Regions from separate parts of the Comamonas sp. MYb396 genome, predicted to be linked through region 3. Evidence: predicted binding sites of a transcription regulator. Region 3 holds the regulator's gene; each other region holds the start of a gene.

Region 1 (9,874 bases), on a different contig from region 3:
GGATGTGCACATGCCGCAGATGGATGGGCTGGACGCCACGCGCGCGCTGCGCCAGCTGCCCCATCTGCAGCAGCTGCCGGTGATTGCGCTGACCGCGCAGGCCCGCGTCGAGGATCGCAGCGCCATTGAAGAAGCGGGCATGAACGCCCACCTGACCAAGCCCATTGACGAGCGCAAGCTGTACGAAACGCTGAGCGAATGGATCGCAGGCCCCGGCAACGATGCCGATACGCCGGATGCGCCCGAGTCCGAATTCCTGCGCGACGAGGCCCGCGTGGCAGCCACGCCCGGCATCAACCACGCCAAGATGCTGCAGCGCTTCCATGGCAATGCCGAGCGGGTCGAACGGGTGCTGGCCGGCTTTTACCGCGACTTTGCCGACGCCCCCCAGACCCTGGTGCTGCATGTGCAGCAGTCATCCTGGGAGCCGCTGTCGATGCTCGCCCATTCGCTCAAGGGGGCGCTGGGCTACCTCGATGCCACGGCCCTGGTCCAGGCGGCCGAAACCATCGAGAGCCAGGCCCGGGAGTGGACGCAGGCCCCGCCGCCCGCTGCGCAGCCCCAGCGCCTGCTGCATGCCGAGACCTCCGAGTTTGCCGCCCAGCTGCAGACACTGCTGCAAGGCCTGGCCACGCGCCAGCATGCACCGGCCCCGCCGAGCGCAGCGCTGGACGCCGCGCCTGCGGCCAGCCCGCCCGCTGCCACCAGCCTGCGCCAGGACCTCAAGCACCTCAAGCGCCTGGTGGCCGATGGCGACTATGCCGCCGTCAGCGAGCTCGAACGCATGCTCCTGGCCAGCCCCACGGCGCGCTGGACGCCGCTGCTCCAGCAGATCCTGCAGCATGTGGAAGACCTGGACGGCGAGGCCGCGCTGGCGGCGATCGAGCGGCTCGAACAGATCCTGCCTTGACCTTCTGGCTACCAGCCCCCTTGAGACCTAGACCCCCTACCATCGCACCATGCAAGCTGAGCCCGATAACGACCAACCCACCATCCTGATTGTGGATGACGAGCGCGTCAACCGCTCCATGCTCGCCGAGCTGCTGGGCCAGCAGTACCGCGTGCTGCTGGCCAAGGACGGCCCCAGTGCGCTGACCATCGCCACGCGCGAATCGCACCGGCTGCTGCTGGTGCTGCTCGATGTCAGCATGCCCGGCATGAATGGCTATGAGGTGCTGACCCAGTTGAGAAAGCAGGAGGCGACGGCCGGCATTGCGATCATCTTCATCACCGGCCAGAGCGATGCTGCGGCCGAGGAGTATGGCCTGCGCCTGGGCGCGGCCGACTATGTCTCCAAACCCATCCGCCCGGCAGTGGTGAGTGTGCGGGTGCGCAACCAGATCGACCTGGCGCTGCAGCGCCAAGCCTTGCAGCGCCTCGCGCAGGTCGATGGCCTGACCAACCTGGCCAACCGCCGGCATTTTGATGACATGCTGCGGCGCAGCCAGCGCCTGTGCCTGCGCAGAAACGACCCGCTGGGCCTGGCGCTGATCGATATCGACCACTTCAAGCTGTACAACGACCACTATGGCCATGTGCAAGGTGATGAGGCGCTCAAGCAAGTAGCCGGTACGCTGGCGCGCCATGCGCGCCGCCCTTATGACCTGGCCGCCCGCTTTGGCGGTGAGGAGTTTGCGCTGATCCTGCCCGGCCACGCCGATGCCGTGGCCGTGGTGGAGCGCTTTCGCCAGGAAGTGCAGACGATGGCGATTGCCCATGCGGCCTCCACCACCGCGCCTGAGCTGACGGTGAGCTGCGGGGTGCTGACCATCCACTGCGGCCAGACCGACGGCCTGGAGGACTGCCTGCGCCGGGCCGACGAACTGCTGTATGAGGCCAAAACCAGCGGCCGCAACCGGGTCTGCGCGACCAGCGTCGGCATATAGCGCGCGCCGGGCAGGCTCTGCGGTTGATCGCTGGCAATAGCCGGCAGATGGCAAGGCGCTAGCGCCCGCGCAGAGCACACAGGCCTTTCGCCGCAGCTATGATAGCGGGCATGCTCTCTCCCGCCTTTGCCGCAGCCAGCACCAGCCCCATCGGCTGGGCGCTGGCCATTGCTGCAGCCATTGCCTACGCCATCCCCGCACTTGCGGCCCGACGCCTGCAGGAGCCCAGCGCGCGGCTGGGCTTGCGCGCGGCCTGGGCCTTGCACCTGGCGGCCATCGGCTGGAGCCTGGTGGGTGACATGCCCCATTTCGGCTTTGCGCCGGCGCTGTCCGTCACCGCCTGGCTGGTGCTGACGGTGTATGTGGTCGAGCAGCAGCTCTACCCGCAGCTGCGCTCGCGCTGGCCGCTGTCGGCCATGGGCTGCATCGCGGTCCTGCTGGCCGGCGTCTACCCCGGCAGCCCTTTGCATGTGAATGCCTCGCCCTGGCTGCCGCTGCACCTGGCGCTGGGCATTGCCTCCTATGGCCTGTTTGCCGCCGCCGTCGTGCATGCCGCACTGATGACCCGGGCCGAGCGCCAGATGCGCCAGGATGGCAGCCACGACAGCGGTCTGCCACTGCTGGCCCTGGAGCGCCTGACCTTCCGCTTTGTCACGGCCGGCTTCATACTGCTGTCCGCGACCTTGCTGGCCGGCTGGTGGTTTGGCGAGGCGCTGTACGGCAAGGCCTGGGTCTGGAACCACAAGTCGGTGTTCTCGATGCTGGCCTGGTTGACCTTTGCCGTGCTGCTGGTGGGCCGCAAGCGCTTTGGCTGGCGCGGGCAGCGCGCCGTCAACATGCTCTATGTGGGCGCCACCTTGCTGCTGCTGGCCTATGTGGGCTCGCGCTTTGTCCTTGAAGTCATCTTGAAACACTGAGCTGCCATGAAGTATTTGCTGGTATTGCTGGTGCTGGCCGTGGGCTGGCACATGTGGCGCAGCCAACGGGTCAAGAACGCGCCGCCGCCACCGCCCAAAAAAGGCCTGGCCAAGCCCGAGCCCATGGTGCACTGCGCGCACTGCGGCGTGCACCTGCCGCAGTCCGATGCCATCGGCTACCAGGGCGCACATTACTGCTCGCAAGCCCATCTCGCCCAGGCGCTGCCGCCTGGCCAGCGCTAGGCTTTGGGCATCGCCACGATGGCCGCGCTGGCGTTGATGGAAACCCCCTTCAAGCGCCTGTGGCGCGGCTACCTGGTGGCCCGCGTCTTTGTGGCCCTGCTGCTGGCGCTGGGCGCCATGGCCATCACGCCGGCGCAATCGGGCCCCTTGCTGTCGCAGCTGGCGCTGCTGGGCGCCTATGGCATCTCGGCGATGCTGTATGCCGCGCTCAGCCACCAGCCGCCACCGCAGCGCCGCGTCTATGCCTGGCTGCCCACGATCGGCATGGATCTGCTGTTGATCTCGCTGCTGGAGGTGACCAAAACCGGTACCTACACCTTGACGCCGATGTTCGGCCTGGCGGTGCTGTTTGCCGGCACCCTGGGCGGTTGGCTGGTGACCTTGGGCAGCTGCGCCTACATCACGATCTTCCTGATTGTCGAGTCACTGAGCTTTCGCCTGTCGGTGTTTGACCCCGATGGCACGCAGAACACGGTGCAAGCGGGGCTCGCCGGGGCGGCCTATTTTCTGGTGGGCATCCTCGTGCGGCTGCTCGCCTCGCGGGTGGAGCGCGAGACCTTGCAGGGCCTGCGCAATGCCGCTGCGGCCAACCAGCAAGAGCAGATCAATGCGCTCATCCTGCAGAACCTGCCCGATGGCGTGCTGGTGGCTGACCAGGCCTTGCAGGTGCGCATTGCCAACCCGGCTGCCATGACCTTGCTGGGCCACCCCCACCTGCCGCTGGCGCTGGCGCAGTTGCCCGCCTGGCGCGGCGTGGTCGAGCAGGTCACCCAGACCTTTGCCGAGCAAAAGCCCTTCTCGCAAGACCTGGCACTGACCGCGCCGCAGATGGCCCCCATCGGCCTGCATGTGCGCACCTGGCTGACCCACCCGCTGCCCACCTTCGGCACCATTGGCAGCCATGACAATGACCCGCTGTGCCTGGTGTTCTTGCATGACCTGCGCGAGATAGAGGCGCGGCTGCGCACCGAGAAAATGGCGGCAATGGGGCGCATGTCCGCAGCTGTCGCCCATGAAATCCGCAACCCGCTGACGGCCATCACCCAGGCCAATGCGCTGCTCGATGAGGAGCTGACCGACCCGGGCCAGAAGCGCCTGACCTATATGGTCGAGCAAAATGCCCAGCGCCTGGGCCGCATTGCCGAAGATATTCTGGACATTGCCCGCGTGCATAACCAGATCCAGCCCGGCGATGGCGACTCCATTGCCCTCAATGACAGCGTGCTGCACATCTGCCATGACTGGATGGCACTGGCCCCTGCCGCCCACACCGTGGCGCTGTCGCTCAGTGCCGAGGACAGCCTGGTGGCCTTTGACACCGGGCACCTGCGCCAGCTGCTCTACAACCTGCTCAACAACGGCCAGCGCTACCGCCGGGACTGTGCAGACTCCTTGCGCGTCAGCACCCACAGCAGCCTCACGGGCACCACCACCTTGGTGGTCTGGAGCGACGGCGCGCCCATCGAGCCGACCATCGAAAAGCACCTGTTCGAGCCCTTCTTCTCGTCCGAGAGCCGATCGAGCGGCCTGGGCCTGTACATCTGCCGCGAGCTGTGCACCCGCCATGGCGCTATGATCCGCTACGAAAGGCAGAGCACAGCGCTGCCCGAGCTGGCACAGGGCAATGCCTTTATTGTGCAGTTTCGCAGGGCCGCCAGCCCCGCGCATCCCCAGCAGACTGATTTGATCCACCAGGCATGAGTTTTGAAAACACCACTGTTCTGGTCGTGGACGATGAGCCCGACCTCAGAACCCTTTATGAGCTGACCTTGCTGCGCGAAGGCTACCGGGTCTACACGGCCGGCTCGGTGCAGGAAGCCCGCGCCCAGCTGCAGCAGCGCCGCTTCGAGATCCTGATCACCGATATGCGCCTGCCCGATGGCCTGGGCATGGAGCTGCTGCAGGACCTGCGCAGCCAGGGCCGCAGCGAGCGCGCCATCGTCATGACCGCCTATGGCTCGGCCGACAATGCCGTCGCGGCCCTGCGCGAAGGCGCGTTTGACTACCTGACCAAGCCAGTGGACCTCAAGCAGTTTCGCCAGGTGGTGGCCTCTGCCAGCCAGGGGCTGCAGGATGCCGCTGCGCTGGCCCTGGCGCAGCCCGCGTCTCAAGCGGCGCCGCAGCCGGGCACGCCCGCGCGGTCAGCCCTCCCGGCCCAGCGCGAATTGATCGGCCCGTCCCTTGTGATGCAGCAGGTGCGCGAGCGCATTGCCAAGGTGGCCGGCAGCATGGCGCCCATTCTGGTGCGCGGCGAATCGGGCACCGGCAAGGAGCTGGTGGCCCAGTCCTTGCACCGCAACAGCCAGCGGGCCAGCGGGCCGATGGTGGCCGTCAACTGCGGCGCCATCCCCGAGAACCTGCTCGAAGCGGAGTTCTTTGGTGCCCGCAAAGGCGCCTACACCGGCGCCAACCAGGACCGCGAAGGCTTTTTCCAGGCCGCCCATGGTGGCACCCTCTTCCTTGATGAAATCGGCGAGCTGCCGCTGTCGATGCAGGCCAAGCTCTTGCGTGCGATCCAGGAGCGCAAGGTGCGGCCCCTGGGCTCGCAACAGGAAGAAGCGGTCGATGTGCGCATCGTCAGCGCCACCCACCGCGATCTGGCGACCGATGTGCAGACCGGGCGCTTTCGCCAGGACTTGTACTACCGGCTCAACGTCATTGACATCTTCATCCCGCCGCTGCGCGAGCGCCGCGAAGATGTGCCCGCGCTGTGCCAGGCGCTGCTCGAGCGCATCGCCAGCGAGAGCGGCCAGCCGGTGCCCCAGCTCAGCGCCCAGGCGCTGCACACCTTGGCGGGCCACGCGCTGCCGGGCAATGTGCGCGAGCTGGAAAACCTGTTGCTGCGCTCGGTCGCCTTGAGCGATGGCGCTTTTCTCGATGTGGAGCCGGCCCGGGCTGGTGCCACGCCTCCCGTGCCCGCGCAGAGCCAGGCAGCAGAGCCGGCACCGGCCTATGTACGGCCCAGCGCGCCGCTGGCGCCGCTCCAGCCACAGGCTGCGGCCATGGCCCCCAGCAGCCTCCAGCGCTTTGCGCCGCCACAGGATCTGCCCGCCGATCTGCAGGCCTGGCTCGATGGCATCGAGCGCGACATCCTCGTGCGTGCGCTGCAGGAGTTTGGCTTTAACCGCACCGCTGCGGCCAACCGCCTGGGCATCAGCCTGCGCCAGATCCGCTACCGCATGGAGCGGCTGCAGATCCATGACCCCAGCGATGGGATGCAGCCCTAGGGCCCGCCGCCATGCCCCACGACCTGCCCGAGACACCGCCTGGCGCGCACCCCCACGCTGCGCCTCATGCCAATATGCACGCCACCAGCGCGCCGCAGGCAGCGCTCTGGCAAGACGGCTGGCTGCGCACGGCCACGCACTGCCCCTCGCCCAATTTCGGCCCCCGGCCTGAGGGGGCATGCACCGATCTGGTGGTCGTCCACTCGATCAGCCTGCCGCCGGGCATCTACGGCACGGGGGATGTGCAGCGCCTCTTTACCAACCAGCTCGACTGGGATGCCCACCCCTATTTCCAGAGCATCCGGGGCCTGCAGGTGTCCTCGCATTTCTTCATCACGCGCCAAGGCCTGGTGTGGCAGTTTGTCAGCGCCGACCAGCGCGCCTGGCATGCCGGCCAATCGTTCTGGCGCGGCAGGCCGCGCTGCAATGACGACTCCATCGGCATCGAGCTCGAAGGCCTGGAGGGCGAGACTTTCGAGCCCGCCCAGTACGAGAGCCTGGTGCAGCTGTGCCAGCAGATCCGCGCGCAGTATGCGATCGCCTATATTGCCGGCCATGAGCACATTGCGCCGGGCCGCAAGAACGACCCGGGTCCCGGCTTTCTCTGGCCCCAGCTGCAGCAGGATCTGGCCTGGCCGCGATCGATGTTTCCCGCATCGCTCGGCCTCTAAATCGGGCTATAGCCCAAGCCTCTAAGAACCTGTTCAAAGCCGCCTGCATCTGCCCGGCATCCCCTTTCATTCGCATGCAATGAAAGGCATGTACGCCACAAAAAACACGGCAATTTTCCACATTTGAAAAAAATTTTTTCAGATGCAATGCCTATGTTTTACGCAGGCTCTGCAACGCAGATGGCGCAGAAACACACACACAGCGGTGGTTTGCAGGCGCAAACCACCACGCCATGCGCAGTTGCCGCCGTTTTGCTGCGCAGCATGGTCATCAGCACTACACACAAAGCCTGCAATGCGCCATACACTACAGGTAGTGTCCAGCGCTTAATAAAACACTACATGTAGTGTGAGGTGGTTGCCGGCGGCTCAGTGGTACCGGTATGCCCAGCGCTGTTTCTCCGGCTTTTCATGCACCACAGAGAGGACATCATGAGCGCTGCTTCGCTTTCCGAGCATCGGTCCGCACCGGCCGCCAGCTCGCGCACCCTGGATGGATTTACCGTACTGCCGGACTACCAGATCATGCGGCGCAATGGAGCAGTCGTCCCTTTCGAGCCCCCCAAGATCACCACCGCCATCATGAAAGCCTTTCTGGCCGTGCATGGCAGCCAGGGCTCGGCATCGGCCAGCGTGCGCGAAGTGGTCGAGAACCTGACCCACACGGTGGTGCGTGCGCTGATGCGCTCGCGCCCGGGCGGCGGCACCTTCCATATCGAAGATGTGCAGGACCAGGTCGAGCTGGGCCTGATGCGCGGCGGCAACCATGAGGTGGCACGTGCCTATGTGCTGTACCGCGAGCGCCGCAACCAGGAGCGCGCCCAGCTCCAGGCCCAGCACACGCCCGCCCATGCCAGCTTGCATGTGCAGGACCGGGGCCAGCAGGTGCTGCTCGATGTCAAAAAGCTCCATGACCGAATTGCCGCAGCCTGCCAGGGCCTGGGCCAGGATGTCGACCCCGCGCCCATCTTGAGCGAAACCCTGCGCAACCTCTATGACGGCGTCCACATGGACGAGGTGTTCAAGGCCTCCATCCTCGCCGCCCGCACCTTGATCGAAAAAGACCCGGACTACAGCTTTGTCACCGCGCGCCTGCTGCTGCACACCATCACGCGCGAGGTGATGGGCCAGGACGTCAGCAGTGCCGACATGGGCGCGGCCTACCGCAGCAGCTTCCCCGGCTTTGTCGCGCAAGGGGTGGAGCACGAACTGCTCGCCCCCGAGATGCTGGACTTTGACCTGCCGCGCCTGGCCGCCGCCCTCCAGCCCGAGCGCGACCTGCAGTTTGACTACCTGGGTCTGCAGACGCTGTATGACCGCTATTTTCTGCATGTAGGCCAGCAGCGCATCGAGCTGCCCCAGGCCTTCTTCATGCGCGTGGCCATGGGCCTGGCGCTGAAGGAGGACGACCGCAATGCAAGGGCCATCGCGTTCTATGACCTGCTCTCGTCCTTCGACTTCATGTCGTCCACACCCACCCTGTTCAACAGCGGCACCCTGCGCTCGCAGCTGTCGTCCTGCTACCTGACCACGGTGGCCGATGACCTGGGCGGCATCTACGATGCAATCCGCGAAAATGCCTTGCTGTCCAAGTTTGCCGGTGGCCTGGGCAATGACTGGACGCCGGTGCGTGCGATGGGCGCCCGCATCAAGGGCACCAATGGCGAATCGCAAGGCGTGGTGCCTTTTCTCAAAGTGGTCAACGACACGGCCGTGGCAGTCAACCAGGGCGGCAAGCGCAAGGGCGCCGTCTGCGCCTATCTGGAAACCTGGCACCTGGACATTGAGGAGTTTCTGGAGCTGCGCAAGAACACCGGCGATGACCGCCGCCGCACCCATGACATGAACACCGCCCACTGGATCCCCGATCTGTTCATGCAACGGGTCATGGAAAAAGGCCTGTGGACCTTGTTCTCCCCCTCCGATGTGCCCGATCTGCATGACCGCTTTGGCCAGGACTTTGAGCGGGCCTATACCGCCTACGAGGCCAAGGCCGCCAGCGGCGAGCTGGCGCTGAGCAAGACCGTGCCCGCGGTCGATCTGTGGCGCAAGATGCTGTCGATGCTGTTCGAGACCGGCCACCCCTGGATCACCTTCAAGGATGCCTGCAACCTGCGCTCGCCCCAGCAGCATGCCGGCGTCGTGCACTCGTCCAACCTCTGCACCGAGATCACGCTCAACACCAGCGACACGGAAACCGCCGTCTGCAACCTGGGCTCGGTCAACCTGGCGCGCCACTTGAAGGACGACGGCCAAGGCGGCCTCGCGCTCGACCATGACAAGCTCAAGCGCACCATCACGACGGCCATGCGCATGCTCGACAACGTCATCGACATCAACTACTACGCGGTGGGCAAGGCACGCGACTCCAACCTGCGCCACCGCCCGGTGGGCCTGGGCATCATGGCCTTCCAGGACAGCCTCTACCAATTGCACATCCCCTACGCCAGCGATGCGGCCCTGCAGTTTGCCGACAGCTCGATGGAGGCGGTCTGCTACTACGCCTACTGGGCATCGACCGAGCTGGCGCGCGAGCGCGGTGTCTACAGCAGCTACCCCGGCTCGCTGTGGAGCCAAGGCATTTTGCCGCTGGACACGCTGGACCTGCTTGCCCAGTCGCGCGGCCAGGCCGGCTATGTGCAGGTCGACCGCAGCATGCAGCTAGACTGGGAGGCACTGCGCCGCAAGATCGCGCAGGACGGCATGCGCAACTCCAACTGCGTGGCCATTGCGCCCACGGCCACGATCTCCAATATCGTCGGTGTCGATGCCTCGATCGAGCCCTCGTTTGGCAACCTCTCGGTCAAGTCCAACCTCTCGGGCGAGTTCACCGTGATCAACCAGTACCTGGTGCGCGACCTCAAAGCGCTGGGCCTGTGGGACGATGTGATGGTCATGGACCTCAAGCATTTCGATGGCTCGCTGCGCCC
Region 2 (9,874 bases), 600 kb from region 3:
TTGATGGGGGTCTTGACCACGCAGCAGCAGGGAACCACCTCATTGGGCCCGACAAAGGCCAGCGGCTCCTGGGTGTAGACGACTTCGCCCTCCACCAAGGTGAGGCGGCAGCTGCCGCAATAGCCACCACGGCACTGGTACTCCACATCGTGGCCCGTGCGCTCCAGCGCTTCGAGCAGGGTCTCCCCTGGCAGCACGCGTATAAGGGTGTCCGTGGTGCTGACGGTGGTCACAACTCGATTCCGCTCAGGTCATCGAGCGAGACTTCGGCGTTGATCTGGCCCACCAGGTAGGAGCTCAGCTCCACCTCTTGCGGGGCCACCTGCACGGTGTCGGACGACAGCCAGGTGTTGATCCAGGGGATCGGGTTGCTCTTGGCGTTCTCGAACGCGGGCTTGAGGCCGATCGCCGACATGCGGATATTGGTGATGTACTCCACATACTGGCTCAGGATGTCCTTGTTGAGGCCAATCATCGAGCCGTCGCGGAACAGGTACTCGGCCCACTGCTTTTCCTGCATCGCCGCGGTCTTGAACATCTCAAAGCATTCCTGCTCGGTCTCCTTGGCGATCTTGGCAAAGTCCGGATCGTCCTGGCCCGAGCGCATGATGTTGAGCAAGTGCTGGGTGCCGGTCAGGTGCAGCGCCTCATCGCGGGCAATCAGGCGGATGATCTTGGCATTGCCCTCCATCAGCTTGCGCTCGGCAAACGCGAAAGAGCAGGCAAAGCTCACATAAAAGCGGATGGCCTCCAGAATGTTCACATTCATCAGGCACAGGTACATCTTCTTCTTGAGCTGGTACACATCGATCTGGTGCACCACGCCATTGATCGTGTGGCTGCCTGCACCCAACTGGGCGTGCAGCATCGCATCACGGATCAGGTCGTCATAGTAGGACGAGATATCGCCCGCGCGCAGCTTGATGCTCTCGTTGCGCATGATGTCGTCAAAGATCACCGAGGGATCATTGACGATGTTGCGCAGGATGTGCGTGTACGAGCGCGAGTGGATGGTCTCGGAGAACGCCCAGGTCTCGATCCAGGTCTCCAGCTCGGGCAGCGACACCAGCGGCAGGAAGGCCATGTTGGGGCTGCGCCCCTGGATGGAGTCGAGCAGCGTCTGGTACTTCAGGTTGCTGATGAAGATGTGTTTTTCATGGTCGGGCAGGTTCTGGTAGTCAATCCGGTCCTGCGTGATGTCCACTTCCTCAGGGCGCCAGAAAAACGAGAGCTGCTTTTCGATCAGCTTCTCGAAGATCGGGTACTTCTGCTGGTCGTAGCGGGCGACATTGACCGAATTGCCAAAGAACATCGGTTCCTTGAGCTGGTCATTGTCGACCTTGGAGAAGGTGCTGTATGCCATCGCCTTCTCTCCGCTTAGATCTTGCAGGCGCCGCTGGCGCAGTCGTCTTCTGCCGCTGCGCCCTGCATGTCTTCGGCACCGTCACGGGTGTTGTGGTAGTACAGGGTCTTGACACCAAACTTGTAGGCCTGCAGCAGGTCCTTGAGCAGTTGCTGCATCGGCACCTTGCCATCGGCAAAGCGCTGGGGGTCGTAGTTGGTGTTGGCCGAGATGGATTGGTCGACGAACTTCTGCATCAGGCCTACGAGCTTCAAGTAGCCATCGTTGTTGGGCATTTGCCAGAGCAGTTCGTACTGGCCCTTCAGGCGATCGATCTCCGGCACCACCTGGCGCAGGATACCGTCCTTGGACTGCTTGACCGAGACAAAGCCGCGTGGAGGCTCGATGCCATTGGTCGCGTTGGCGATCTGGCTGGAGGTCTCGGATGGCATCAGCGCCGTCAAGGTCGAGTTGCGCAGGCCGTGGGTCTTGATCTCGGCGCGCAGGGTTTCCCAGTCGAGGTGCAGGGGCTCATCGGTCAGCGCGTCGATGTCCTTCTTGTAGGTGTCGATCGGCAGGATGCCGGCCGCGTAGTTGGTCTCGGCAAAAGCGGTGCAAGGGCCGAACTCGCGCGACAGCTGCACCGAGGCCTTGAGCAGGTAGTACTGGATGGCTTCGAAGGTGCGGTGGGTCAGGCCATTGGCCGAGCCGTCGGAGTAGCGCACGCCGTTCTTGGCCAGGTAGTAGGCGTAGTTGATCACGCCCACGCCCAGCGAGCGGCGCTTTTCGGTCGCAATGCGGGCAGCGGCCACCGGGTAGTCCTGGTAGTCCAGCAGGGCATCGAGTGCACGCACGATCAGGTCGGCCAGCTCTTCGAGCTCATCGGTCGATTCGAGCGCGCCCAGGTTGAAGGCGGACAGGGTGCAGAGCGCAATTTCGCCGTTCTCGTCCTTGATGTCTTCGAGCGGGCTGGTGGGCAGCAGGATTTCCATGCACAGGTTCGACTGGCGCACAGGAGCGACGGCCGGGTTGAACGGGCTGTGGGTGTTGCAGTGGTCCACGTTCTGGATGTAGATACGGCCGGTGCTGGCGCGCTCCTGCATCATCAGCGAGAACAGCTCCACCGCTGGCAGGGTGCGCTTGCGGATGGATTCGTCGGCCTCGTACTTGACGTACAGCTCTTCGAACTTGTTCTGGTCGGCAAAGAAGGCCTCGTACAGACCGGGCACATCATGGGGCGAGAACAGGCTGATGCTCTGGCCCTTGATCAGGCGCTGGTAGAGCATGCGGTTGATCTGGATACCGTAGTCCAGATGGCGGATGCGGTTTTCCTCGACGCCGCGGTTGTTCTTGAGCACCAGCAGCGACTCGGCTTCCAGGTGCCACAGCGGGTAGAACAAGGTGGCGGCACCACCGCGCACGCCGCCCTGCGAGCAGGACTTGACGGCCGACTGGAACATCTTGAAGAAAGGCAGGCAGCCGGTGTGCTGCGCCTCGCCGCCACGGATCTCGCTGCCCAGCGCGCGGATGCGGCCACCGTTGATGCCGATACCGGCGCGCTGCGAGACGTACTTCACAATCGCGCTGGTGGTGGCGTTGATGCTGTCGAGGCTGTCATCGCACTCGATCAGCACGCAGGAGCTGAACTGGCGCAGCGGTGTGCGCACGCCCGACATGATGGGCGTGGGCAGCGAAATCTTGAAGCGCGAGACGGCGTCATAGAAGCGCTTGATGTACTGCAGACGGCGGTCGGCCGGGTACTTGGCAAACAGGCTCATCGCCACCAGCACGTAGAGGATCTGCGGGCTTTCGTAGATGCGCTTGGTCACCCGGTTTTGCACCAGGTACTTGCCCTCGAGCTGCTTGACGGCTGCGTAGGAGAAGTCCATATCGCGCCAGTGGTCGATGAAAGCATTGATCTCGTCGTACTCTTCGCGGCTGTAGTCGGCCAGCAGGTGCGGGTCGTACTTCTTGAGCTCGGTGAGCTTTTGCACATGGTCGTACAAATGGGGCGGCTCGAACTGGCCAAAGGCGATCTTGCGCAGGTGGAAGATCGCCAGGCGCGCTGCCACGTACTGGTAGTCCGGTGCGTCTTCGGAGATCAGGTCGGCCGCAGACTTGATGATGGTTTCATGGATCGCATCGGTGCGGATGCCGTCATAAAACTGGATATGCGACTGCAGCTCGATCTGTGAGACCGACACATTGCTCAGGCCTTTGGCCGCCCAGTCAATCACCCGGTGGATTTTGTCGAGGTCGATAGGCTCAACGCGACCGTCACGCTTGGTGACTCTCATAGTGCTTGTCTGGTTCATTTGCGATGTTTCTAATGGGATAAAAAACGCAGGACCACGGGCGCAAGACGCGGCAGTCCCGCGCCAAAACGCGCCAGGCATGGCTGGCGCGTTTTGGCTGGCGCGAGACCAGCATCAATAAACCTGTGGGGGAAGCGGTGGACACTACATATGGTGTCTATGGGCTTGAGTGTACGCTACCTGTAGCGTTCTTGGCAGCAGAAAATCAGGCCCGATTTCTGCTAGGCACTGGCTGTTTCAGCGAAGAATGCAGCAAAATCAACGCGCAGGGAGCCGGTAAATATATGTATCCGGGTGGGCACATTCCCGGTGATGAAGAGGGGCATCATCCCCCCATGTTGATGGCGATCACCATCTGGTTGATTGCCTGGCCCATCAAGCCATAGACCAAGCTGAATGGCGGGCGGTACTTCGCCCTTTTGCAGCAGCGCCCAAACGAAAAACCTGCTGCACTTGCGTGCAACAGGTTTCGATAAGGATGGTCGGAGCGGTGGGATTCGAACTCACGACCCTCTGCTCCCAAAGCAGATGCGCTACCAGGCTGCGCTACGCTCCGACTAAGCCGCTATTGTATATCGAGCCGGAGCCACTTCCGGCGAAAAATGATTACTTTGACAACTTTTCATCTGCTGGGGCGGTTGGCGAGACAGCCGCCCTGCCCGCTGCGCAGCAAAAACGGGAGGGCCGTGCCAAGCGCCATGCATGAAGCAGAATGTGAAAGATGCTTGCCGGCACTCCATCAGAATAAACCGCGCCATATCGCAAATTGCCAAGAATCGCCAAAACAAAAAACCTGCTGCATTTGCATGCAACAGGTTTTTAAATGGAATGGTCGGAGCGGCGGGATTCGAACTCGCGACCCTCTGCTCCCAAAGCAGATGCGCTACCAGGCTGCGCTACGCTCCGACTAAGCCGTTATTGTAACCAGGGTTTGGGCAGCTGCATTTCGTATTTGACGATTTTTTTACAGCGGCCACCACCCATGCGGTTAACGTTGTTGGGTCGGTGCCGGGCCACGGCCAGGCAGGTGACGGAAAGTGATGCGGCCCTTGCTCAGATCGTAGGGCGACATCTCCAGCGACACCTTGTCACCGGCCAGAATGCGAATGTGGTGCTTGCGCATTTTGCCGCCTGTGTAAGCGATCAGCTCGTGGCCGTTGTCCAGCTTCACGCGAAAGCGCGAATCGGGCAGCACTTCGGTCACGGAGCCTTGCATCTCAATCAGTTCTTCTTTAGCCATATAAGTCGACGAATCCTTGTCTAGTGGTGCATGTGCGAAACCGGTTCGCCATGCTGTTCTCAGTGCCACCAACAAGCGGTGGCTCTCTCCATGGTTCGGGAGGGCCTTGCCAACTCTCGCCACCCAAGAGGGGCAAGGGCCTGCAAGGCAACCAAGCGGATATCTGCCAGCCCGACAACGGGGCGCAACAGCCAGCATCCCACACAATATTGACGGCGCAGCTGCCAGGGCAGCGAGCGCCTCCAAGCTATAAAAGCTTGCAAAGCTCTCTATTGTACTATGTTGCCGCCAATTCCGCTGTGGCTTGTCTCGTATAAACGCCGCCGGTGATCCGCAGAGCCGCATGGCTGTGCGGGCAGCAGCAGCGCCGGCGCATCGTTTAGCATGGCGCATGCATGCGCGGCTGGCTCCAGGCCGTGCCACCCAATGGCTCCCACCCCGTCACCAACGAACACCATGAACGCTGCATCCCCCCGCTACTGGCTGATGAAAAACGAGCCGGACGAATATGCGATCGACCATGCGCTCAGCGCCCCTGATGCCACCATTGCCTGGGATGGGGTGCGCAATTACCAGGCGCGCAACTTCATGCGCGATGACATGCAGGTGGGTGACGGTGTGCTGTACTGGCATTCGAGCTGCACCGAGCCCGGTATTTACGGCATCGCCCGCATTGCAGGCCGGCTGCGGCCCGATACCAGCCAGTTTGACCCGCAGTCCAAATACTATGACCCCAAGTCCAAGCCGGAGGCCCCGCGCTGGTTGATGCTCGATGTGCAGGCCCTGCGCAGGATCGTGCCCATCTCGGTGGCTGCACTGCGCCAGTACCCAGAGCTGCAAGACATGCGCGTGTTGCAAAAAGGCAATCGCCTGTCGATCACGCCGGTGGATGAGGTGCATTGGCGCTTTATCATGGGCCTGGTGAAGGCCCAGGGCTAATGCGCGCGAGGAGCGTTGCCAGCACTGCCCTGCCCCCGTTGGCGGCAAGCGCTGTTGCATAATACAAAACCCGTGAGCTGCCCATGCAATAAGCACCGGCAGCTATTTTTTTGATATCACTTCTGCGCCCAGGAATCCCCATGGCTTTTGCTGACAACCTCCAGTCCCTGCCCTCCATCGACCATATCGCCGAGCTGCAACTGATCGCTGCCGATGGCCAGGTGGCGGCCACCATTCCCAATGCACCGGGCAAAGCCGGTTCGGTCAAGGTCTACAACGCGCTGGCAGCCAAGCATGGCGGCATCAATGTGGCAGCGGCCGAAGAAGGCCTCACGATCTTTGCCGAGCACACGGACGACGCCAAGGCCCGCCCCGGCGCGCACCCCAATATCGACCGCCTGCTGGAGGTGATCGCCTCCGGCAAGGGCTATACCGTCAAGATCGTCTCCGCCTGAGGCACCTGGGCCGCTTGCAGCGCCGGTGCAGCTGCTGGCTGGCCGGCATAGGCGGCCACAAAGCGCTGCAGCATCTGCTCGGGCACGGGCGTGTCGCTCAGCTGCTCCAGCATCGCCGCCGGGTCAAAACCTTCAGATTGCAGCACCTGCGCGCGCAGCGCGATGCAGGCGGCAGCCACCGCCGGACTGAACTCCGGATGGAACTGGGTGGACACCGCATGGTGCCCATAGCGCACGACCTGGTGCGGATCATGGGCCGAGCGGGCCAGCACCCGGGCGCCGGGCGGCAGCTCCAGCACCGTCTGCATATGGGTCAGGTTGGCTTTGAAGTGCGGGCCAGAGCCGGCGAGCAAGGCCTCGTGCTCTGCGCCTGGCAGCAGCGCAATATCCAGGCAACCCATCTCGCGGCCTTGCGGGTGGTAGTCCACCCGGCCACCCAGCGCATGGGCCATCAGCTGGTGGCCATAGCAAATGCCAAATAGCGGCATGTCACGCGCCATCGCCTCCCGTATCCATTGGGCGGTCGCCTCGCTCCAGGGCAGCAGGTCCGTCACCATGGCCCAGGAGCCGGTGATGATCGCAGCACTGTGTGCATCATGCGGCGGCAAGGGCTCGCCCTCAAACACCCGCACCACCTTGAAGGCAGGCCCAGCGGCAAGAACGGTAGAGAACCACAGCGGCAAATCGCCGACCTGGGCACGGATGTCGTCGGGCGGTGTGCCGACCTGGATGAGCAGCAGAGTTTTTTCAGACACGGGTGAAGGCAAAAAGAATGGCTGGCCCATGCACTGTAATGCAGGCCAGCCCCGGATCGCCTTCAAGCCGGTGGATTTAACGGGCGGTTTTTCAGTATCGGAAGCGCAAGGTCGACTGCCGCACCACCTCAGGGAGCTGCTGGGCCTGCGCATAGGCTTCGCGCAGGCGGCTCGCATCGTTGACGCCTTCGTTGACGGTCTTGCGCAGCTGCTGCAAGGCCTCCTTGCTGTTCTCGGGCACATAGGACTGGATACGCTGCAAGGTGAGCAAGATATGCTCGCGTAACCCAAAGGATTCGCTGGTTGCCGGGTCCACATAGGCGCCTTCAAGGCCAAAACGGCAGGCCTGGAAGCGGTTATAGGTGTAGACCAGGTAGTCATCCTCGCTGGGCTCGAACGGCTCCTCGGCCAGGAACCAGGCGCCCAGCGCCTGCACATAAGCGGCCAGCGCCACGGCGCGCTCGATGGACAGCGGCGTGTCAAACACCCGCACCTCCACCGTACCAAACTCGGGCTTGGGCCGGATATCCCAGTAGAAGTCCTTCATGCTGTGGATCACGCCGGTGGCGGTCATCTTGTCGTAGTAGCGCTCAAAGTCCTCCCAGTGCAGCGCAAACGGTGCCCGGCCCGAGAGCGGAAACGCAAACACCGAATTGAGCCGCGCAGAATCAAAGGCCGTGTCCTGCCCCTGCACAAAGGGGCTGGAGGCCGACAGCGCAATAAAGTGCGGGATATAGCGCGAGAGCCGGTGCAGCATCATCAAGGCCGCATCGGCCCCGGGGCAGCCCACATGCACATGCTGGCCAAAGATGGTGAACTGCTTGGTGAGGTAGCCGTAGAGCGCGGTGATCTCCTTGAAGCGCGGCTTGTTGTAGATGCGCTGCTGGTGCCACTGCTGAAACGGGTGCGTGCCGCCGCCGGCCAGCGCAATATTGAGTTTGTCTGCGGCCTTGACCAGCGCGTCGCGCGTGACGCTCAGCTGCTGGTACGCATCCTGGGCGTCGGTGCAGATGCCGGTCGATATCTCGATCATGCTGGTGGTGACCTCGGGCACGATGGAGCCGGGCACCTGCGCGTTTTTCAGCAGGGCCAGCATATCGGGGGCATAGGGCGTCAGGTCATAGTGGTTGGTGTTGACCAGCTGCAGCTCCAGCTCGACGCCGAGCGTCAAGGCCTCGGACTGGTGGAAGGCTTCAAGCGTCATGGCGTTTCTCCTTGCTGGTGAGGGCAGACAGGCCGATGCCGCGGTGCGCCTCGCCACTGCGCCACAAAGCGAGCGAGGCCAGCAGCACGCCGATCACCTCGCACAGCACAATCATTGGCAGCGCGATGGACGACACGCTCACTGCCACTTCGGGGTTGATGGATGCCCATTGCGCCACCTGGGCCGAGGCCAGCAGCAAGGCGAGACCTGAGCTGGGCGACTGCGCGCAGGCCACCGGCCACTGGCGCAACCAGCCAATGCCGGTGCCCGCACCCAAGAGCAGCACGCCGCCCATCTTGCCCACCAGCCGCGCCAGGCTGACGGCAGCGACCAGGCTGATCAGCGCCGCGCTGGGTGCAATCTGGCCGGCCATGCTGGCGACCAGCACAAACATCAGCAAATTGAGCATGGTGTTGCCGGCCATAAAGGCCGAGGGCCAGACCATGGGCTTGGGGCTCAGGTTGCGCAGCATCACCCCGGCCAGCACAAAGCCCAGCGCGGCCGACCCGCCCAGGCGCTCGGCCATCAGGCTGGCTGCCACCAAGACCGCAATCATGTAGAGCGCGGTGGAATCGCTGCGCGAGGATTGCCAGCGCAGCACCGGCCACAGCGCGGCGGTGGTCAGCAGTGCCCACAGCAGGGTCAAACCCAGGCTCCACAGCAGATGGCCCATGCCGGCTGCCGTCAGCACCAGGCCCGATTGGGCATCGGTGCCGGCGACGGGCGACCAGGCCACGGTGACCACGAGGCCCAGCACCAGCGCATACATGCAGCCCAAGGTGGCCATCAGCAAGCTGCGGTCGGTCACGGCGCCGCTGGAGCGCAGATCGGCCGAGATGCGCAGCAGCACCGATGGCGAGGCGGCCATGGCCACCACGCCCACCCCCAGCGACACGGCCCAGCCCATGCCCAGCAGTTGCAAGGTGGCGGTGACCAGCACCAGCGCAGCCAGCGATTCGACCAGGCTTTGCAGCAGCAAAAATGGCTGTCGCACCAGCCATTTGAGCGAGATTTGCGAGGCGGCAATCAGCATGCTGGTACCCACTGCGGTGTGCAGCAGCACCTGGGTATTGCCCTGCAGCGGCCAGGGCAGATCGCCAAAGCCCAGCCAGCCAGCCAGCAGGCCCACGACCGTATAGCCCAGCATGCGCGGAAAACCGGTGAGTCGGAAAACCATGTGCCCGGCCAGCGCTGCCGCCGCGACCAGCACGCACCAACTCATCAAGGGGCCCACACTGTGTTCAAGCCAGCCGCCAATCTGCGGCAGCGGCATGGAAGATGCTGCTTGGGGTGGCATATCTGCACCCTCCTCCAAAAAAGTGTGTCCAGCGCGCAGGCCGCCTGGCACAAAGCTATAGATGGTCTGGCAGTGCCGCTCTGTGGGGGACCAGCTTTAACAGCCAGTTCAGGGCGCGCATTGCGAGACGGGGGATGCAGCCGCACGGTGCCCAGGCACCTTGTTGCAGTTATGCATCAGATCGTTAACCAATCTCAACAACTCTACTGGATGATCTACCGATTGCCACCACAGCATGCCGGCGCTGGGCACAAAAAGCCTGCAGTCCTACAATGCAGGCCGCGTGAGCCGCTCTTTTTACCAGGCTGGTGCGCCAAGCACCCAGCC
Region 3 (9,874 bases):
GAATCTTGCAGTGCAAAGACACGGATTTCCATCATGCGGCCTTCTCTGCGGCCTTGAGCGCGCGCTTCAAGTCATCGATCAGGTCATCGGCGTCTTCGAGGCCGATCGATAGGCGGATCGTGCCCTGGCTGATACCCGCTTGCGCCAGGGCGTCGTCATGCATGCGAAAGTGCGTGGTGCTGGCCGGGTGGATGACCAGCGAGCGGCAGTCGCCGACATTGGCCAGGTGGCTGAAGACCTTGAGCGTCTCGATGAACTTCTTGCCCTGGTTGCGGTTGCCGGCAATGTCAAAGCTGAACACAGAGCCCGCGCCGCGTGGCAGCAGCTTTTGCGCCAGCGCGTAGGAGCTGTGGCTCTCCAGCATCGGGTGGCCCACGCGGCTAACCATCGGGTGGCTGGCCAGAAACTGCACCACTTTTTCGGTGTTGCGCATATGGCGCTCCATGCGCAGCGGCAAGGTCTCGATGCCTTGCAAGATCAGCCAGGCGCTGTGCGGGCTCATGCAGGCGCCAAAGTCGCGCAGGCCTTCACGCCGCGCGCGCAGCAAGAAGGCGCCGGTGGTCGATTCCTCGCTGAACACCATGTTGTGGAAGCCGTCATAGGGCTCGGTCAGCTCGGGGAAGCGGCCCGACTTTTCCCAGTCAAAGCTGCCGCCATCGACCACGATGCCGCCAATGACGGTGCCGTGGCCGGAGAGAAACTTGGTGGCCGAGTGGTAGACGATGTCGGCGCCATGCGCGAAGGGCTTGATGAGCCAGGGCGAGGTCAGGGTGGAGTCGACCAGCAAGGGCACGCCGGCCTCATGGGCGATGGCCGAGACGGTGGGGATGTCCAGCACATCGAGGCCGGGGTTGCCCACCGTCTCGCCAAAGAACAGCTTGGTGTTGGGCCGCACCGCTGCGCGCCAGCCGTCAATATCGCCGGGTTGGACAAAGGTGGTCTCGATGCCAAAGCGGGCCAGGGTGTAGTGCAGCAGGTTCTGGCTGCCGCCATAGAGCGCGGTGCTGGCAACGATATGGCTGCCCGCGCCCATCAAGGTCGCAACCGACAGGTGCAGCGCGGCCTGGCCGCTGGCCACCGCGATCGCGCCCACACCGCCTTCAAGTGCCGAGACACGCTGCTCCAGCACCGCATTGGTGGGGTTGCTGATGCGGCTGTAGACATGGCCGGGCCGCTCCAGATTGAAGAGGCTGGCTGCGTGGTCGCTCGACTCGAAGACGAAGGAGGTGGTCAGGTGGATGGGGACGGCGCGAGCCCCGGTGGCCGGGTCCGGCTGGGCGCCGGCGTGCAGACTCAGGGTGTCAAAGCCGGGATCGGTGTAACCGGGCATGGCGTATCTCCGCGATGTTGTCGTTCTGGACGGGCATTGTCGGCTATATTTAGCAGACCTGGGCGGGCAGGCCTGTCGCCGATGCGTGTGCACGCAGGCGGGCCCGCCAGCATCGGAGAACGGTACAAGGAGACACCCATGAAAGTCAGCGATATCCTCCGCCTCAAAGGCAACACTCTCTACACGGCCAGCGTCAACGACCCTCTGGGCGACGCGATCCAGACCATGGCGGAGAAGGACATTGGCTCGCTGGTGGTGATGGAGCACGGCGATGTCGTGGGCATGTTGACGTTCCGCGAGGTGATCGTTGCCATCGTCAACAATGGCGGCACTGCAGGCAATATCCTTGTGCGCAGCGTGATGGATGACGCGCCTTTGACCTGCACGATGGAGACCGACATGGACGAGGTGCGCCGCATGATGCTCGACCGCCATGCCCGCTATATGCCGGTGATGGACAAGAAGATGCTGATGGGTGTGATCAGCTTCTACGACGTGGCCAAGGCCGTCGTCGACAGCCAGAACTTCGAGAACAAGATGCTCAAGGCCTATATCCGTGACTGGCCGGTGGAAGGCGAGACCGATTCTTGATACAGCGGCTGGCCCAACTGGGAGGTTGAACCGGCCATCTGCCAGAACTGCCAAAGTAGCGGCCCGCAAGGCCGCTTTTTTGCGCCTGTGCTTTGGAGCAGCGGCTTGCTACGGGTCAGAAACGGATGATGCGCCCGGGGATGCGGCCGGCGCTGGTGTCGGCCGTGGCAGGGGCCTCCGCCTGCGCATCTGTCTCGGCCGGCAAGCCCACATACTGGGCCCGGGGGCGGATCAGCTGGCCGCTGTCGCGCTGCTCCAGCGCATGGGCGAGCCAGCCTGCCGTGCGGCCCAGCGCAAACAGCACAAAGGCAGCGCCTGCGGGCAGGCCCAGGCCGCGCTGAATGGCGACCAGCGCATAGTCCAGGCTGGGGTGCAGGCCCGTGTGGTGGTGTACGGCGGCCAGCAGGGCATGGCGCTGCGCATCGGCAGGCAGCAGGCGGAGCAGGCGTTGGCTGCGCGGGTCGCCTGCTGGGTAGAGCGGGTGGCCAAAGCCCGCGCAATAGTGCGGGCTGCCGTTGATGCGGGTGTCCGCCAGCAACTGGGCGAGCGATGGGGGCAATCCCTCGCTGCTGCGCCGCGCCGCATGCCAGTCGTCCCAGTGCTGGTCGATCACCGCCGTCATCCCCCCGTGCAGTGGGCCGGTCAGCGCGGCGAGACCTGCGCCCAGGCTGGCATGCAGGCTGGCGCCGGTTGATGCCACCACCCGCGCGGCAAAGCTGGAGGCATTGAGCTCATGGTCGGCGCAGAGCACCAGGGCCTGGCGCAAGATGTCTTCGCCCACTGCATCTACTTGCCAGAGGGCGGCGAGCTGCTGGTGGATGAGCCGTTCGGCTGCAGGCTGGGCTTTATCGCTGGACGGTAGCCCCGTCAGCACCCCCAGCATCTGCTGCAGCAGCGGTTGGGGCCAGCCGGATTGGGCCAGGTTGGGTTCGTGGGCGGGCAGGCTGTGCCAGGCGCGCAGTACCTGCTCGGGTGGGCGGGGCTGCGGCAGAGGCTGTGCTGCGGCTGCCTTGGGGGCTGCCGTGGGGGGGGCCCTGCGGGCGCTGTCGGGTTCTGCCGCGACGGGCTGGCCCAGCAGCAGCGCGGCGGTGTCTTCCAGGCTGGCGTGCTGCGCCCATTGCAGCGCATCGCGCCCCCGGTAGTACAGCTGCCCTTGCGCCACCTGGGTGATGGCCGAGCGCAGCACCGGTGTGCCCCAGTCCAGGGTGGAGCGGGCCAGCTGCGCGGGGTTGCGCACGGTTTGCCGCTGGCGCGCGAGGCGCTGCACATCGATACGGGCATAGACATGGCCGCGCAGGCCCGGTTGGCGGTGCGCTTGCAGCAGGCCCCGGCTCACATAGGCATAGAGGCTGGCGCGCTGCACCCCCAGCATGGCGGCGGCCTGCTGGCTGCTGAGCCAGGGGCTGTCGGCTTCGGAAGGTGGGACAGGGATAGGTTGGGCGGGGCGTGCAGAAACCATGGGCCATGCTACTGCAGTGAGAGATGAATGGCATGTGTATCGGCCCAATCAAGATTGACCCCGGGGTGCGGCAGGTATGCAATGGCGGCAGTCCGTCACCCAGGAGAACGCCTTGCCAACCACCAACAACCACACCGCCACCAGCCACCACCTGGCGCAGCAACCGCTGCATGCGGCCATACAGGCCAGCGTGCACATGCTGTGGCAGCAAGCGGGCCTGCCAGCGCAGGCTTTGCAGCAGGGCGCGTTGGCGCTCAGCGGCGATGGCGCAGCCTACCCCTCGAGTTTTTGCCTGGATGTGGCAGCGCCCGCGGCCGTGGCGGCCAGCGGCCTGGCCAGCGCCTTGATCCACCAGCACCGCCAGCAGCTGGCCATGCCCCAGGTCCAGGTGGATGTGGGCCATGTGCTGGCCGAGTGCAGTGGCTATTTCACCTTGGACGGCAAGCAGCCCAATCTCTGGGCGCCCATCTCAGGCCTCTATGCCTGCGGCGCCGATCGCGGCGAGCCGGGCTGGCTGCGCATCCATGCCAATTTTGCGCACCACCGCGATGGCATGCTGCGGCTCTTGGGCCTGCCCACCGGCGCGGCCACCACGCGGGAGCAGGTGGCGGATGCGCTCCAAGGCTGGACGGCGCAGGCAGCGGAGGAGCGTGCCACAGCGTTGGGCCTGGTGGTGGCAGCGGCCCGCAGCCCGCAAGCATGGCAGGCCCATCCCCAAAGTGCGGCGGTGGCCGCGCAGCCCTTGGTGGCCATCACGCAGCTGGACAGCGACCAGCCTGCCGCCCCCCGCGATGGGCCGGTGCCTGCCCAGCACCGGCCGCTAGACGGCCTGTGTGTGCTGGATCTGACCCGCATTCTGGCGGGGCCCGTGGCGGCCCGCAGCCTGGCGGCGCAAGGGGCCGATGTGCTGATGCTCAATGGGCCAGGTCTGCCCAATATCGAGGCCATTGCCGATATGAGCCGGGGCAAGCGCTCGGCCTTGCTGGATCTGAAAACCCCGGCAGGGCAGGGCGCCATGGCTGATTTGCTGGGCCAGGCCCATGTGCTGCTGCAAGGCTACCGGCCGGGCGCGCTGGATGCGCTGGGGCTGGATCCGCAGTCTGCCGCCCGGCTGCGGCCGGGCATCGTCTATGCCAGCCTGTCGGCCTATGGCCGCAGCGGCTCCTGGGCCGACCGGCGCGGCTTTGATTCGCTGGTGCAGACGGTTTGCGGCATCAACTGGGCCGAAGGCCAGGCGTTTGGCAGCGCGGGGCTGCGCGCTTTGCCGCTGCAGATTCTGGATTACAGCGCGGGCTTTTTGCTGGCCTTTGGCATCCAGGCTGCGCTCTACCGCCAGGCTACGCAGGGCGGCAGCTGGCATGTGCAGGTATCGCTGGCGCGCGTCGCGCAGTGGCTGCAGTCCATGGGCCAGCGGCCGGTAGCCGCTGCGGCGGCTAAGGTACCCAGCGGCGCGCCGCCTGACGCCTATCTGGAGACGCTGGACAGCGGCTTTGGCCGCCTGCGTGCGGTGCGCCACAGCGCCGTGCTGCAGGGCCTGCCCGGCGGCTGGCCACACGCCGGCCAACCGCCTGGGGGTGACCAGCCCCGCTGGTGAGCCCTGCAGGGCTGCGTGGGGCACCGGCATCAGTGATAATGGCGGGCTATGAGCGGCAATACCTTCGGCACCTTATTTACTGTTACCAACTTTGGCGAATCCCATGGCCCGGCGATTGGCTGCGTGATTGACGGCTGCCCACCGGGCATGGCGTTGAGCGAGGCAGATATCCAGCAGGACCTGGACCGCCGCCGCCCCGGCACCAGCAAGTTTGTCACCCAGCGCAATGAGCCCGACAGCGTGGAGATCCTCTCGGGCGTCTACGAGGGCAAGACGACGGGCACGCCGATTGCGCTGCTGATCCGCAATACCGACCAGCGCAGCAAGGACTACTCCAATATTGCGCAGAGCTTTCGCCCCGGCCATGCCGACTATGCCTACTGGCACAAGTACGGTATCCGCGACCCGCGTGGTGGCGGCCGCTCCTCGGCCCGCCTGACGGCGCCCACGGTGGCCGCTGGCGCCGTGGCCAAAAAGTGGCTCAAAGAGAAGTTCGGTACCGCGTTCCGCGCCTGCATGCTGCAGGTGGGCGAGGTGGCCCTGCCTTTTGAGGACTGGGCCCATGTGCCCAACAACCCGTTTTTTGCGCCGGTGGCCGATGTGACCCGCTATGAAGACTATATGGATGCGCTACGCAAGGCGGGCGACTCCTGCGGCGCGCTGATCCGCGTGCAGGCCAGCGGCGTACCCGTGGGCCTGGGCGAGCCGCTGTATGACAAGCTCGACGCCGACATCGCCTACGCGATGATGGGGCTCAATGCCGTCAAGGCCGTCGAGATTGGTGCCGGTTTTGACAGCGTGGCCCAGCGCGGCACCACGCATGGCGACTCGCTCAGCCCCCAGGGCTTTCGCAGCAACAATGCCGGCGGCATTCTGGGCGGCATCAGCACCGGCCAGGACATCGAGATCCGCATCGCCATCAAGCCCACCAGCTCGATCATCAGCCCGCGCGAGTCCATCGACACCGAAGGCAAGAGCACCGAGGTCATCACCAAGGGCCGGCACGACCCCTGCGTGGGCATCCGCGCCGCACCGATTGCCGAGGCCTTGCTGGCCATGGTGCTGATGGACCATGCGCTGCGCCACCGCGCCCAGAACAGCGATGTGGTGCAGGCGGTGGGGCCGATTGCCGCCGAGGCGCCGCAAGACTGACAAGGCGCAGCCCGGGCAGGCTCGGTGGCCGGCTCCCAAAGAAAAATGCGAACCCAGGGGTTCGCATTTTTTTGTGCCTCAGTCCTTTTTACGGGCGCTGTCTTTCTTGGGCTCGGGCGGCGGGGTCGTCACCTCGTCGACGATGGACTTGAACTGGTCAATGTCTTCGAAGCTGCGGTAGACGCTGGCATAGCGGATGTAGGCCACCTTGTCGAGCTTTTGCAGCTCGGCCATGACCAGCTCGCCGATCAAATGCGTCTGCACCTCACGCGCACCCAAGGTGCGCAGCTTGTCCTCGACATGCTCGAGCGCCAGGTCCACCTTGTCGATGGGGACCGGGCGCTTGCGCAGCGCCAGGCTGAATGAGCCGCGCAGCTTGCTGCGGTCGTAGTCGATGCGCCGGCCGTCCTTTTTGACGATGACCGGCAGGCTGACTTCGGGCCGCTCATAGGTGGTGAAGCGCTTTTCGCAGTTGCCGCACTGGCGCCTGCGCCGTACAAAGCCGCCGTCTTCTGCAACACGGGTCTCCACCACCTGGGTATCGGGATGGCTGCAGAAGGGGCATTTCATAGGCGCGGGCGCAGGTCAGATCAGCGGTAGACGGGGAAGCGTGCGGTCAGGGCATTGACCTTGGCGCGCACGGCAGCGATGTTGGCCTCGTCCCGTGGGTTGTCCAGCACGTCGGCGATCAGGTTGGCGGTCAGGCGCGCCTCTTCGTCCTTGAAACCACGGGTGGTCATCGCGGGCGTACCGATACGGATACCGCTGGTGACCATCGGCTTTTCCGGGTCGTTGGGGATGGAGTTCTTGTTGATCGTCATGTGGGCAGCGCCCAGCACGGCTTCGGCTTCCTTGCCGGTGATGCCCTTGGCGCGCAGGTCCACCAGCATCACGTGGCTTTGGGTGCCGCCGGAGATGATGCGCAGGCCGCGCTCGGTCAGGGTCTCGGCCACGATGCGGGCGTTGGTCTTGACCTGCTGGGCATACTGCTTGAACTCAGGCGTCAGCGCTTCCTTGAAGGCCACGGCCTTGGCTGCGATCACGTGCATCAGCGGGCCGCCTTGCAGGCCGGGGAACACGGCCGAGTTGATGGCCTTTTCGTGCTCGGCCTTCATCAGGATCACGCCGCCACGGGGGCCGCGCAGGCTCTTGTGGGTGGTCGTGGTCACCACGTCGGCGTGGGGCACGGGGTTGGGGTATTCGCCAGCGGCGATCAGACCGGCGTAGTGGGCCATGTCGACCATGAAGATCGCGCCCACATCCTTGGCCACCTTGGCAAAGCGGGCAAAGTCGATTTCCAGCGAGTAGGCCGATGCGCCGGCGATGATCAGCTTGGGCTTGGTCTCGTGCGCCTTCTTTTCCATGGCGTCGTAGTCCAGCTCTTCCTTCTCGTTCAGGCCGTAGGAGACGACGTTGAACCACTTGCCGGAGATATTGAGCGGCATGCCATGGGTCAGGTGACCGCCTTCGGCCAGGCTCATGCCCATGATGGTGTCGCCGGGCTTGAGGAAAGCCAGGAAAGCCGCTTCATTGGCCGATGCGCCGCAATGGGGCTGCACATTGGCAGCATCAGCGCCGAACAGTTGCTTGACGCGGTCGATGGCCAGCTGCTCGGCGATATCGACAAATTCGCAGCCGCCGTAGTAGCGCTTGCCGGGGTAGCCTTCGGCGTACTTGTTGGTCAGTTGGGTGCCCTGGGCCCACATCACGGCGGGGGAGGCATAGTTTTCGCTGGCGATCAGCTCGATGTGCTGCTCTTGGCGCTGGTTTTCGGCCTGGATGGCAGCAAAGAGTTCTGCGTCGGTCTGTTCGACAAGGATGTTACGTTGGTACATGGCGGTCGTTGGAGTCAGAAGTGAGCCCTGCCTGCCAACAGTGAGGTTGGCGAAAACAGGGGCTGCCCAGGCGCACGGCTAACACGTGGCGGGTGCGGGGGGCGATGCGCTCGCCCTGGCACTGCACGGTACGCTCCCCGGTGGTTGCTGCAGGCCGGGCCTGCATTCCACGTCAACAATCCGGTCATACAGATGTCTATCGCCAGTCGCGTACCCGGCTAGTGTAGCCGAGGCTGCACCGGCCTGGGGCAATGGGTTTATCGCCACGTCTGGATAAAAACCGGTTCCGGGAAGCTGCGCCAGGGCCAGAAAAAACAAAAGCACCCGGCTGGGTGCTTGTGCGAAGAGGGCGACGAGCCGGGGGGCTGGTCAGGAACCCATGGCCACGGCGGTGGCCTCGGCCTTGGCCGCTGCTGGCAGCGCGGCTTGCTTGTCGGCCAGGGCCACGGTTTCAGAAGCGTTGCCTGCAGCTGCGCTGTTGCTGGCGGCCTTGGCCTTGTCGGCCACGGTGCCGGCTGCGGCGGGCGTATCCGCCTGGGCCGACAGCGAAGGCTTGGCAGCGGGGGCCACCGGCGCCTTGGGCGTGTTGCTGCGGCCTTCGGCCACTTGCTTGATGCGGAAGTGCTCGGCCATCACCTTGGCAGCGTAGCCACCGTCGGTCGGCAGGTTGGCTGCGCCCACATAGTATTTGAGGCCGCCTTCAAGCGAGCCGGCGCGCTCGATGCATTCTTGCAGCACCTTGACGCCCACGCGCAAGTTGGTCACCGGGTCAAAGGCCGCAAAGTGGCCGCCAAAGTGCTCGTACTTGTCGGTGTGGATCTTGGTCATCACCTGCATCAGGCCTTGCGCACCCACCGAGCTTTGGGCAAAGGGGTTGAAGCTCGACTCCACGGCCATGATCGCCAGGATCAGGGTGGGGTCCAGCTTGGTTTCCTTGCCCACGAGGTAGGCTTCGGAGACGAGCACGGCCAGGGGCTCAGGCGCCACGCGGTATTTCTTGGCCAGCCAATAGGCCACATTGGCCTGGTTGCGGGGCAATTGCTGGGGGTTGCTGGCGGTGGCACGGTCCACGGCAGCCACCATGGCGGCATCGTCGCCAGTGGATGCGTCGGCATCGGCACCTGCCAGGTCAACGGCAGGTGCATGGGTGCGAGCCTGCAGCCAGCTGCGCAATTGCGCCTCGCCGGCGTGGCGCAGATCGTCGCGCGACACCAGGGTGAGGGCGCAGAACGCCACCACCAGACCGATCAAAGCAAAACTGTTGTGTGCCATGGTCATCAGACCACGGCTGATGGTGGCGCTCAATGAGCGCGCACCGGCATCCACTTGCGCGGGAGCCGTCATAGGGATTTTTCCTTTCTAAGTCCCGCCACCTCCAACAAATAGCCCGGCGGATAGTGCACCGGGCTGGGGTCTGGCAGGGTGGAGCCACACTGTCCTGTGTGGTCTCCGGCAGGCTGTCTGCGTTGCAGACGGCCCTTTGTCGTTTCAAGCACGCTCTTGCGTGTCAGGGGCTACGATCAAAACACCGTGAGGGGTGTTGACTAAAAAATCAGCAATCAATGCAATGGGCTGAATTCTAGAAGCTTGCTTAATACTCAGTCAACACTATTGAATTGGAAAATGAGAAAAAAAAGTAATAAAAAAACGTGTATAGCGGGCTGCTGCAGGGCCGGATCCGGGCAGGGGCGGCAGCCAGCCCTGCAGCGGGGATGGCAGGCAGAAAAAGCACCGGATCGGTGCCCTGTCGGGGACCCGGTTTTATGGGTTGAATAGCTTGTATTTAATCTTTTAAATACATTGATTGATATAAAGGATGCAGCAAAAAGTCAATCTTTATCAAATGCTGCGCGGCTGTTGTGCTCTGTTTTTGGTGTAGCGCGCAGCCCCATTTGCGCTTTTGCAGCCCAGGG

Evidence for each region. Region 3 encodes NrdR, which represses ribonucleotide reductase genes. Its sites were predicted from a motif close to CACNANATNTNGTG; they were not measured.
Region 1: the regulator NrdR is predicted to act here: its motif matches at 7,281-7,294, upstream of WH265_RS07525 (ribonucleoside-diphosphate reductase subunit alpha).
Region 2: the regulator NrdR is predicted to act here: its motif matches at 3,800-3,813, upstream of nrdA (class 1a ribonucleoside-diphosphate reductase subunit alpha).

What each region holds. Positions count from the first base shown of each region.
Region 1 covers NZ_JBBGYU010000002.1:737,730-747,603, forward strand. Annotated here, with positions in the region: gene WH265_RS07490 (response regulator) at 1-910, shown strand, start outside; gene WH265_RS07495 (diguanylate cyclase) at 960-1,886, shown strand; gene WH265_RS07500 (cytochrome C assembly family protein) at 1,997-2,803, shown strand; gene WH265_RS07505 (PP0621 family protein) at 2,810-3,046, shown strand; gene WH265_RS07510 (ATP-binding protein) at 3,050-4,747, shown strand; gene WH265_RS07515 (sigma-54-dependent transcriptional regulator) at 4,744-6,273, shown strand; gene ampD (1,6-anhydro-N-acetylmuramyl-L-alanine amidase AmpD) at 6,348-6,944, shown strand; gene WH265_RS07525 (ribonucleoside-diphosphate reductase subunit alpha) at 7,377-9,874, shown strand, end outside.
Region 2 covers NZ_JBBGYU010000001.1:25,265-35,138, forward strand. Annotated here, with positions in the region: gene yfaE (class I ribonucleotide reductase maintenance protein YfaE) at 1-233, opposite strand, end outside; gene nrdB (class Ia ribonucleoside-diphosphate reductase subunit beta) at 230-1,363, opposite strand; gene nrdA (class 1a ribonucleoside-diphosphate reductase subunit alpha) at 1,378-3,639, opposite strand; gene WH265_RS00110 (hypothetical protein) at 3,849-4,043, shown strand; tRNA gene WH265_RS00115 (tRNA-Pro) at 4,137-4,213, opposite strand; tRNA gene WH265_RS00120 (tRNA-Pro) at 4,487-4,563, opposite strand; gene infA (translation initiation factor IF-1) at 4,646-4,897, opposite strand; gene WH265_RS00130 (EVE domain-containing protein) at 5,354-5,836, shown strand; gene WH265_RS00135 (DUF2322 family protein) at 5,977-6,291, shown strand; gene WH265_RS00140 (glutamine amidotransferase) at 6,264-7,046, opposite strand; gene WH265_RS00145 (YbdK family carboxylate-amine ligase) at 7,138-8,250, opposite strand; gene WH265_RS00150 (cation:proton antiporter) at 8,240-9,547, opposite strand.
Region 3 covers NZ_JBBGYU010000001.1:623,576-633,449, reverse strand. Annotated here, with positions in the region: gene WH265_RS02995 (GNAT family acetyltransferase) at 1-32, opposite strand, end outside; gene WH265_RS02990 (O-acetylhomoserine aminocarboxypropyltransferase) at 32-1,330, opposite strand; gene WH265_RS02985 (CBS domain-containing protein) at 1,469-1,921, shown strand; gene WH265_RS02980 (citrate synthase family protein) at 2,037-3,380, opposite strand; gene WH265_RS02975 (CoA transferase) at 3,577-4,974, shown strand; gene aroC (chorismate synthase) at 5,023-6,126, shown strand; gene nrdR (transcriptional regulator NrdR) at 6,205-6,696, opposite strand; gene glyA (serine hydroxymethyltransferase) at 6,717-7,961, opposite strand; ZMP/ZTP riboswitch at 8,019-8,181, opposite strand; gene WH265_RS02955 (lytic transglycosylase domain-containing protein) at 8,331-9,305, opposite strand; gene WH265_RS02950 (hypothetical protein) at 9,745-9,874, opposite strand, start outside.